Regions from separate parts of the Neorhizobium sp. 2083 genome, predicted to be linked through region 2. Evidence: predicted binding sites of a transcription regulator. Region 2 holds the regulator's gene; each other region holds the start of a gene.
What was found. The regulator PhoB, encoded in region 2, activates phosphate uptake and scavenging genes when phosphate is short. The targets are predictions, from matches to a motif close to TGTCATNNANCTGTCAT.
Positions count from the first base shown of each region.

Region 1 (3,277 bases), 350 kb from region 2:
TGGAACTCACGGGCAACAGCGATGGCCTGGTCGAATTCGATGGTTTCGATGACGGCGCGATCCCAGTCGAGCGGATGGGACATCTTGTCGATCGAGGAGCCTTCGACCATCAGGAAGAAGCCGTCCTGATCCTTGGAAAGGCGATCAAGAGCAACCTTGGTCATGGCGACCAGACCAGGCTGGTTCGGATACTTTTCGACGGTGCCCTTCTTCAGGAACTCGCGGTCAAGCGTAACGTCCATGTTGCCCGGATGGAAGAGGCCGAGGAGCAGGCCGTTGGCATTGACGTTGGCGGCAAGCTCGTTCTTGTCGGTGGCGACGCTATAGCCCGCGTCCTTGAAGAGCTTGATATAATCCTTGTCGTCCTTGCGCTTCGAGCCGGCAGTCGCCTGCGGCAGGAAGTAGGCGGAACCGCCGCCGAGCAGGACGTCCGGCTTGACGTCGAGCAGCATGCCGACGACATCGGCCTTGTCGTTACGGTTGCGGGTATGGGCGACGACGGCAGCCGGAGTGGCGTCTTCGACTTCGGCAGTGACGACGATACCGATCGACTTGCCGGTCTGGCGGCGCACGGCTTCGGCAATGGTTTCGACCTTCGGGTCGTCCAGCGAGTCCGGCGTACGGTCGGCATAAACGCCGATCGCGTTCACGGCGGTCTTGTGACCGGTCATGTAGGCCGACATCGTGTTGGCCGAGTCGGTGTCGACGGCGTTGGTTGCCGAGGTGCCGACGAAAGCCATGCGATCGAGATCATCCATGGCGAGACGGCCGTTCGCCTTGCCTTCGGTCATGCCCTTGGACATGATGCGGGCAGCCGTGCGGTGCGCGACCGAGAGGCCATCGCCGAGCAGGAAGATGATGTTCTTGGCCTTCGGGGCAGAGCCCGTGCCGTAAACGTTCCAGGTGACGGTCTTGGTTTCAGAACCGGCGGACACTTCGACCTTGTAATCACCGGCAGTGGCGATGGTCAGGCCGCGCAGGATGACGGCAGAACCGAGGACCTTGTCCTTGTTCTTTTCTTCCGTGACGAACTGGGCTTCCTTGCCGAGAACGGTCTTGTAATCCTGGCCGTTGACGGTGATCTTGACGTCTTCCGGCTTCACGACCGAGTTGAATTCGACCTTGAAGTCGAAGGGCGAGCCGGAGAGAATCGTCGCGCGATCCAGCGGATATACGGTAGCAGCCTGGGCGGCGCCGGCGAGCACGGTCGAAACGACCAGGGCGGCAAAAATCTTGCGCATAGTAACCTCACGAAAAGTTCAAAGGGAAGGCGAGGTTTCGTATACTGGCGGTGCATGACACTTGCGTGACGCCAACCATGGATCGAGGTGCCTGGGCGAACGATGCCGCGAGGCGGAAAGAACAATGTTTTGAAGGGGAATCCTGCTCCGGAAACGGAAAAAGCCTGGCGCGGGAGGAGGGTGCGCCAGGCTTTAAACTTGATCGACAACTGGGAGGAGGAGGATGTTGCCGATCCGTATCGAGCAACACTGGGAGGAGGAGTGCGTCGCTCGATGACCAGAGATATAGGCTAATCGTTTAATCACGCCAACCCACCCTGTTGCAATGCAGCAATGCGTTGGGCGCACGGCTGAGCAAATGCCCAGAGATCATTCCGTCGCTCATCCCCACCCTTCCAAAGCGCCTGGGATCGAGCTTCCCAAGATCACCGTTTCCCCAGTGAAAAACGTGGTCTATAGCAACCCTTGCAGACAGGCAGACGGAGACGGACATGGCAGAGATCAGATACCACGAAGGCGATATTCCGGCAGCGGATGCGGCGCGCTACACCGGAGCGATCGCCATCGACACGGAAACGCTCGGCCTCGTGCCGCGCCGGGACCGGCTTTGCGTCGTGCAGCTTTCGCCGGGTGACGGTTCCGCCGACGTGATCCGGATCGCCGCCGGGCAGAACCAGGCGCCCAATCTCGTCGCCATGCTTGCCGACCCGACGCGCCAGAAGATCTTCCATTACGGCCGCTTCGACATTGCCGTTCTGTTCCATACGTTCGGCGTCACCACGACCCCGGTCTTCTGCACCAAGATCGCCTCGCGCCTGACCCGCACCTATACGGACCGGCACGGGCTCAAGGACAATCTCAAGGAAATGCTCGATGTCGACGTTTCCAAGGCGCAGCAGCAATCCGACTGGGCGGCCGACGTGCTTTCGCCGGCGCAGCTCGAATATGCGGCTTCCGACGTGCTCCACCTGCATGCGCTGCGCGACAAGCTGAACCACCGGCTCGTGCGCGACAGGCGCGCCGAACTGGCAGAGGCCTGTTTCGAATTCCTGCCGACCAGGGCGAAGCTGGATCTGCTCGGCTGGGAAGAGGCCGATATCTTCGCCCATAGCTGACGCCATCTAAGCGGAGGCCGGCTTCGGCACATGCGGATCGGCATGATATCGAGCGGCCTGCGCCCGAATATGATAAAGAGTGGCATTACTTCTAGTTGCCCGGTAATATCTCGTTAACCCTTCAAATCTAACTTTGCCCCCGGTGTAACTCTCGACGAGACCGGATTTCGGGCCATGTTGCTTCCTACCCAGCAGACCTATGGGCTTGCCGCGACCAACATGATGCAGTCGATGCTCGACAGCATCGAGGAGCAGCGCAAGAAGGACGAAGAGCAGCGGACCGGCAAAAAGAGCGATCCGGTCGTCGAAGCCCGCATCAGCGCCAGCGAAGACGCCAAGCGCGCCCGCGACAAGATCACCACCGCCCTTTTCGGCGTCAACAGCACCGATCCCAACGAGTTGAAGATCGAGCTCGTCGACCGCCTCGCTTCCAAGCTCGGCATCGATACCGACGAAGCACGCTCCTCCTACAAGCTCGGCAAGGCGCTGGAAGACGCGTTGAAGGACCTCGGAGAGGCCGGCTCGGCCAAGCTCGAGGAAGATCTCGGCCTCAAGGACATGGGCATCTCGATCGATACGCTGCTGGCGGCGATCAAGAACCCCTATGGCGACGACAACCAGCGCCTGATGGAGGGCCTCAACCGCAAGGCCAATGGCGGCAAGCTGGACACCGAAGTCGGGCGCGTGGTGCAGCGGCTCGAGGATGCCGCCGATCCGAAGACGCTGGAAGAACTGAAGCTCGGTCCGCAGGGCTACGATCCGACCCGCGTCGAAGACGCCGAAACCCGCGCCGAACGCCAGGACGACATCCTTGCGGCCGAAGCCGGCAAGAAGCTTGAAGACGTCCAGAAGGTTCAGGACGTCATCGAAAAGAAGAATGACGAGGCGGCAAAACCTGCCGCCGTTGGTGCGGCCGACAAG
Region 1 is NZ_JAVDTC010000001.1:1,364,432-1,367,708, forward strand. It holds gene J2X76_RS07075 (alkaline phosphatase) at 1-1,241, opposite strand, end outside; gene J2X76_RS07080 (ribonuclease D) at 1,733-2,356, shown strand; gene J2X76_RS07085 (hypothetical protein) at 2,531-3,277, shown strand, end outside.
Region 1: the regulator PhoB is predicted to act here: its motif matches at 1,296-1,312, upstream of J2X76_RS07075 (alkaline phosphatase).

Region 2 (3,277 bases):
AAAAGCGCGGCTTCAGCCATGGCGACATCACTCCTCTAGGCAGTCTCGAAAAAGCCCGCAGAACGGGCCGAAAAATCAAAAATGCCGCCCACTGGGCGGCGGTGGCACTATCGTGGTTTAGGCCGTCAATGTCAACAAAGCTCGGCATTTTAGGCAGGTTTCGGCCGGAAAGCGCAAGCCCGGGCTTATGTGACAAAAATGACTCTCCAGGACAGCAAGTTGGGGAAAACCACGAAATCGAATCCCGCAGATTCGCCCGACTCTTGCCACGGAGTCAGCCTCACACTAGGTTAAAGATCAATTACTAGACTGCATGCGGCGGAACTAGTCACCTCAAGCATAGATATAGTGGGTGCTGCGAAATGATTTTCGCAGCAAAGGTGGAAGGATTCTGCATGCCAGCAACGTTCAAAGGCGGAGAACGGGCATGAACTGGACAGACGAGCGTGTCGAGAAGCTCAAAAGATTATGGTCGGAGGGCCTGAGTGCCAGCCAGATCGCAGCACAACTCGGAGGCGTAAGCCGGAATGCGGTGATCGGCAAGGTGCATCGCCTCAGCCTTCCCGGCCGGGCGAAAGCCGGCGGTACGGTCGCGACCGGTCGCACATCGGCGGCCAAGCGCACGACATCGGCGCCGCGGGCTCCGAACTATGCATCGCGCGTTACCACCACCACCCGGACTGTAGCCCGCGCCGTGGGCGCGACGATGGTGAAGGAAGAGATCGAGGTCGAACCTTACGAGGAGATGGAATATCGTCCCGCCTCGAACGTGGTGGTGCCGATCTCCCGTCGCCTGGCACTGACCGAACTGACCGAGCGCACCTGCAAGTGGCCTGTCGGCGATCCGCTCAAGGAAGATTTCCACTTCTGCGGCTGTGAATCCCCGGACGCCTCGCCCTATTGCAGCTATCACGCAAAGCTCGCCTACCAGCCGGTGAACGAGCGCCGCAAGGTTGCCGTTCGCGTCTGAGCGGCGGCGCGACACGAGGACAAGATCGAAAGCGGGCTTCGGCCCGCTTTTTTTGTTGCAGATGGCGGATCTGCCGGTCAGGCCTTGCTCCGGATCGGCATTGCGCCTATCTGAAGGATGGCGAGGACGACCTCCCCCATCCGGGCAAGAACTCCGGGACGACCCGGAACAGCACCCAGGAGGTCATCATGCGCTCCACACGCGACCGTATCCGCCATGCCATCAGTTTCGAGTTGATCGGGCTCGCCATCATCACACCACTCGGCGCCATCGCCTTCGGCATGCCGGCCACCGATATCGGCGTGGTCGGCATCGGCAGTGCGACGATCGCCACCGGCTGGAACTATCTTTACAATCTCGGCTTCGACCATCTGATGCAGCGTTTCACCGGCAGCACGCAGAAAAACACCGCAATACGCGTGGCGCATGCGGTGCTGTTCGAACTTGGCCTGCTCATCGCGCTTCTGCCGCTGATCGCCTGGTATCTCGGCGTCAGCATTCTCCATGCGCTGATGATGGATGTGTCTTTTGCGGTCTTCTACGTGGTCTATGCCTTCATCTTCAACTGGGCCTATGACCGGATCTTCCCGCTGCCGGAATGGCAGCGGAAGACCGAGGCGGCGTGAACCGCCTCAGGATTCCATCGAATAACCCGCGCCGCGGACGGTGCGGATGACATCCTGCATGTTGGAGAAGTTGAGCGCCTTCCTGAGGCGCCCGACATGCACATCGACAGTACGTTCGTCGACATAAATGTCGTGCCCCCAGACGCCATCCAGAAGCTGCGAACGCGAGAAGACGCGGCCGGGCGAGGCCATCAGGAACTCCAGAAGACGGAATTCGGTCGGGCCCAGGCGCACCTCACGGCTCTTTCGGTGAACGCGGTGGGTTTCCCGATCGAGTTCGATATCGCCGCAGCGGAGCACGCTGGAGAGCACTTCGGGACGGGCGCGGCGGAGCATGGCCTTGACGCGGGCCATAAGTTCCGGCGTCGAGAAGGGCTTCACCACATAATCGTCGGCGCCGGTGGCGAGGCCGCGAACACGTTCGCTTTCCTCGCCTCGGGCCGTCAGCATGATGATCGGCAAGCGCTCCGTTTCCGGACGCATGCGCAGCCGGCGGCAGAGTTCGATGCCGGAAACGCCGGGCAGCATCCAGTCGAGTATCAGAAGATCCGGCGTACGCTCCTGAAGCCGGATCTCGGCTTCGTCCCCCCGCAAGATCGTCTCGACCTCATAACCTTCCGCTTCGAGATTGTAGCGAAGAAGCACGCTGAGCGCTTCTTCATCCTCGACCACCGCGATTTTAGGCAGCATTTCAGCTCTGCTCCGTCAGCATTCCATCATTATTCGGTGATCGCACCGAGCGTGTTCGACGAGTCGTCCTTCGGGCGATCGCCTTCAGGCTGCGCGCCCGTCGTCATGTAGTAGATGGTCTCGGCGATGTTGGTGGCGTGGTCGCCGATACGCTCGATGTTCTTGGCGCAGAACAGCAGATGCGTGCAGGTGGTGATGTTGCGCGGATCTTCCATCATGTAGGTGAGGAGTTCGCGGAACAGCGAGGTGTACATCGCGTCGATCTCCTCGTCGCGGATGCGGATCGCCTCGGCCTTTTCCGCCGAACGCGTCGCGTAGACGTCGAGGACGTCCTTGAGCTGCACGAGGGCGAGATCGGAGAGATGTTCGAGACCACGGGCGAGCTTGCGCGGAACGCCGGTGCCCTGAACCGCGATGACGCGCTTGGCGGTGTTCTTGCCGAGGTCGCCGACGCGCTCCAGATCGGACGCGATGCGCAGCGAACCGACGATCTCGCGAAGGTCGGCGGCAACAGGCTGGCGGCGGGCGATCGTGACGATCGCCTTGTCGCCGATCTCGCGCTCGGCGTGATCGAGGATCACGTCGTCGGAGATGACCTTCTGGGCGAGTGCGGCGTCGGAATTGACCAGCGCGCGCACGGCGTCCGAGCACATCTGCTCGGCAAGACCGCCCATCTCGGAGATGCGGCGGCTCAGATATTTCAGTTCGTCGTCATAGGCCGACAGGATATGGGTCGATGCCATCTTCTAGTCCTCAAAATTGATTTTCAGGCGGCACGGTCGGCTGGATCAGCCGAAACGACCCATGATGTAGTCCTGGGTGCGCTGGTCGTCGGGGTTGGTGAACATCTTGTCCGTATCGTTCTCCTCGACGAGCTGGCCGAGATGGAACATGGCGGTGCGCTGCGACACGCGGGCGGCCTGCTGCATCGAGTGCGTCACGATGACGATCGTGTAGTTGGCGCGCAGCTCGTGGATGAGTTCCTCGACCT
Region 2 is NZ_JAVDTC010000001.1:1,012,097-1,015,373, forward strand. It holds gene J2X76_RS05205 (aspartate aminotransferase family protein) at 1-20, opposite strand, end outside; gene J2X76_RS05210 (GcrA family cell cycle regulator) at 428-970, shown strand; gene J2X76_RS05215 (PACE efflux transporter) at 1,159-1,596, shown strand; gene phoB (phosphate regulon transcriptional regulator PhoB) at 1,603-2,286, opposite strand; gene phoU (phosphate signaling complex protein PhoU) at 2,316-3,029, opposite strand; gene pstB (phosphate ABC transporter ATP-binding protein PstB) at 3,075-3,277, opposite strand, start outside.

Region 3 (3,277 bases), 880 kb from region 2:
AGTCGGCGGCGAACTGCTGACGATCGAAGGCGTGATGATGCCGGGCAAGGGTCGCATGACCGTGACCGGCAACCTGAAGGACGTGATGAAGGAATCCATCTCGGCGGCGGCATCCTATGTCCGCTCGCGTGCGGTGGACTTCGGCATCGAGCCGCCGCGCTTCGACAAGTCGGACATCCACGTACACGTTCCGGAAGGGGCGACCCCGAAGGACGGCCCGTCGGCCGGCGTCGGCATGGCGACTGCGATCGTCTCGATCATGACCGGCATCCCGGTCCGCAAGGACGTGGCGATGACGGGCGAAGTCACCCTTCGCGGCCGCGTGCTGCCGATCGGCGGCCTCAAGGAAAAGCTGCTTGCTGCCCTGCGCGGCAACATCAAGACCGTTCTGATCCCGGAAGAAAACGCCAAGGATCTGGCCGAGATTCCGGACAACGTGAAGAACAACATGGAGATCATTCCGGTCTCCCGCATGGGCGAGGTGATCCGTCACGCCCTCGTGCGCCAGCCGGAAGCGATCGAATGGGACGGCACGGTGGAAACGCCGCTGATCACCACGGTCGATGGCGTTGACGACGCAGGTGCGCCCGTCGCGCACTGATCGATAGCCTTTTGGTTATGCCAAATTGGCACCAGCAATGAAAAAAGCCGGCACAACGCCGGCTTTTTTTGTGAAAACTAATGCTTACCCCTTGTTTTTCAGGCGATTGCGGAGCTTTTGGGTTGCCACGGGCGGGCACCTGACTATTGTCTGCCCCGATTACATGAGTCGTTCCAAAACCGTTTGAAAGGGGTGGAAACATGAATAAGAATGAGTTGGTATCCGCAGTGGCCGAGAAGGCCGGCCTCTCCAAGGCTGATGCCGCATCCGCTGTAGACGCCGTTTTTGAGACCGTACAGGCTGAACTGAAGAAGGGCGGCGATATCCGTCTCGCCGGTTTCGGCAGCTTCTCCGTTTCCCGTCGCGAGGCGTCCAAGGGTCGTAATCCTTCGACCGGCGCCGAAGTCGACATCCCGGCACGCAACGTGCCGAAGTTCTCGGCCGGCAAGGGCCTGAAGGACGCAGTCAACAGCTAACACGCTGCCCTCGGGGCACCCTGTTACAGTCTCGTTTTTATGGAAGGCCCGGGTTTCGACCTGGGCCTTTCTCTTTGGACCGCCATTATCCTGCGGCCGCAACCCTGGATGCGAAAACTGTCATCCGTCTGTCACGGCCATGGCCCAAAAGCCACCTGTAGTTTTATGGACAGGAGGGGCCTCCCATGACGTTTTCACTGCGTGCCGCGCTGACCGCGGCGCTTTTCGCCTCGGTCGCCGTTCCGGCAAACGCCGAGCAGGTTTTCAACCGCATCGCATCCTTCCCGGTTGCCGGCAATCTTCCTGCCGACAAGGACAAGCTGAGCCCGAGCTCGGCCGAAATCGTCACCGCCAGCGAAGACGGCATGACGCTCATCTATTCCGACAGCCCGCTCGGCGCGATCGGCTTCATCGACATCATCGACCCCAAGGCCCCGAAGGCGCTCGGAGCCGTCACCTTCAAGGGCGAGCCGACGTCGGTCGCCGCAGTCGGCAAGAAGGTTCTGGCCGCCGTCAACACCGGTGAAAACAAACAGAAGCCGACCGGCATGCTCGCCGTCGTCGATATCGCGACGAAGAAGGTCGACCTGACCTGCGATCTCGGCGGCCAGCCGGACTCGATCGCCGTCTCCAAGGACAAGACCTTTGCCGCGATCGCCATCGAGAACGAGCGCGACGAGGACGTCAACGACGGCGCCCTCCCGCAGATGCCGGCCGGCGACCTCGTCATCGTGTCGCTCAAGGACGGCGTCGCCGACTGCGCCTCGATCAGGCACGTGACGCTGACCGGCCTTGCCGGCATCGCCCCGGAAGATCCGGAGCCCGAATTCGTCGCCATCAACGACAATGGCGAAATCGCGCTCACGATGCAGGAAAACAACGAGATCGTCATCGTCGACGGCAAGACCGGCCAGGTCACCGGCCATTTCTCCGCCGGCAAGGCCGATCTCGAAGGCATCGACAACAAGACCGACGGCCAGCTGTCCTTCACCGGCAAGGCCTCGGGCGTGCTGCGCGAACCGGACGCCATCAAGTGGCTCGACAACAACCGTCTGGTCGTCGCCAACGAAGGCGACTGGAAGGGCGGCTCGCGCGGCTTCACCATTTTCGACCGCGCCGGCAAGGTCCTCTACGAATCCGGCGCTTCGCTGGAGCGCGCGGTTGCCCGCCTCGGTCACTTCCCGGAAAAGCGCGCGCGCTCGAAGGGCATCGAGGTCGAAGGCATGGAAGCCGCGACCTTCAACGGTCAGAAGTACTTCTTCCTGCTCGCCGAACGCGCCTCGGTCGTCGCCGTCTACAAGGACACCGGTGCCGAGCCGCAGCTCATGCAGATCCTGCCGTCCGGCATTTCGCCGGAAGGCGCCGTCGCCATTCCCGGCCGCAACCTGTTTGCGACCGCCAACGAACTCGACCTCGGCAAGGACGGCGGCGCCCGTTCGCATGTGATGATCTATGCGCTGGAAGAGGGCGTGGCGAATTATCCGAAGCTCGTCTCCAAGGATGTCGACGGCAACGTGCTCGGCTGGGGCGCGCTTTCCGGTCTGGTCGGCGATGCCCAGAAGGACGGCATCCTCTATGCCGTCAGCGACTCGGTCTACAGCATGCAGCCGTCGATCTTCACCATCGACACCAGCAAAAAACCGGCCGAGATCACTGGCGTCGTCCGCATCACCCGCGAAGGCCAGCCGGCCCAAAAGCTCGACATCGAAGGCATCGCGCTCGACGGCAAGGGCGGTTTCTGGCTCGCCTCCGAAGGCGATTCCGCCAAGCTGACCGGCCATGGCCTCTACAACGTCAACGCCAAGGGCGAGATCAAGGCCGAGATCGGCCTGCCTGCGGACCTGCTCGCCGGCGAGACCCGCTACGGCTTCGAAGGCGTGACGACGGTCGGTTCCGGTGACGACATGGTGCTGTGGATGGCGATGCAGCGCGAGTGGAAGGACGATCCGAAGGGCACCGTCAAGCTCGTCTCCTACAAGCCGAAGACCAAGGAATGGGGCGCGGTACGCTACCAGCTCGACAAGACCGAAGCCGGCTGGGTCGGCTTGTCGGAAATCACCGCGCACGGCGACTACGTCTATATCATCGAGCGTGACAACCTGATCGGCGACGCAGCCAAGCTGAAGAAGCTTTATCGGGTGGCGATCGCCGACCTGAAGCCGGCCAAGATCGGCAGCGAGCTGCCGGTGGTCAAGAAGCA
Region 3 is NZ_JAVDTC010000001.1:127,115-130,391, reverse strand. It holds gene lon (endopeptidase La) at 1-601, shown strand, start outside; gene hupB (DNA-binding protein HupB) at 802-1,077, shown strand; gene J2X76_RS00590 (esterase-like activity of phytase family protein) at 1,263-3,277, shown strand, end outside.
Region 3: the regulator PhoB is predicted to act here: its motif matches at 1,196-1,212, upstream of J2X76_RS00590 (esterase-like activity of phytase family protein).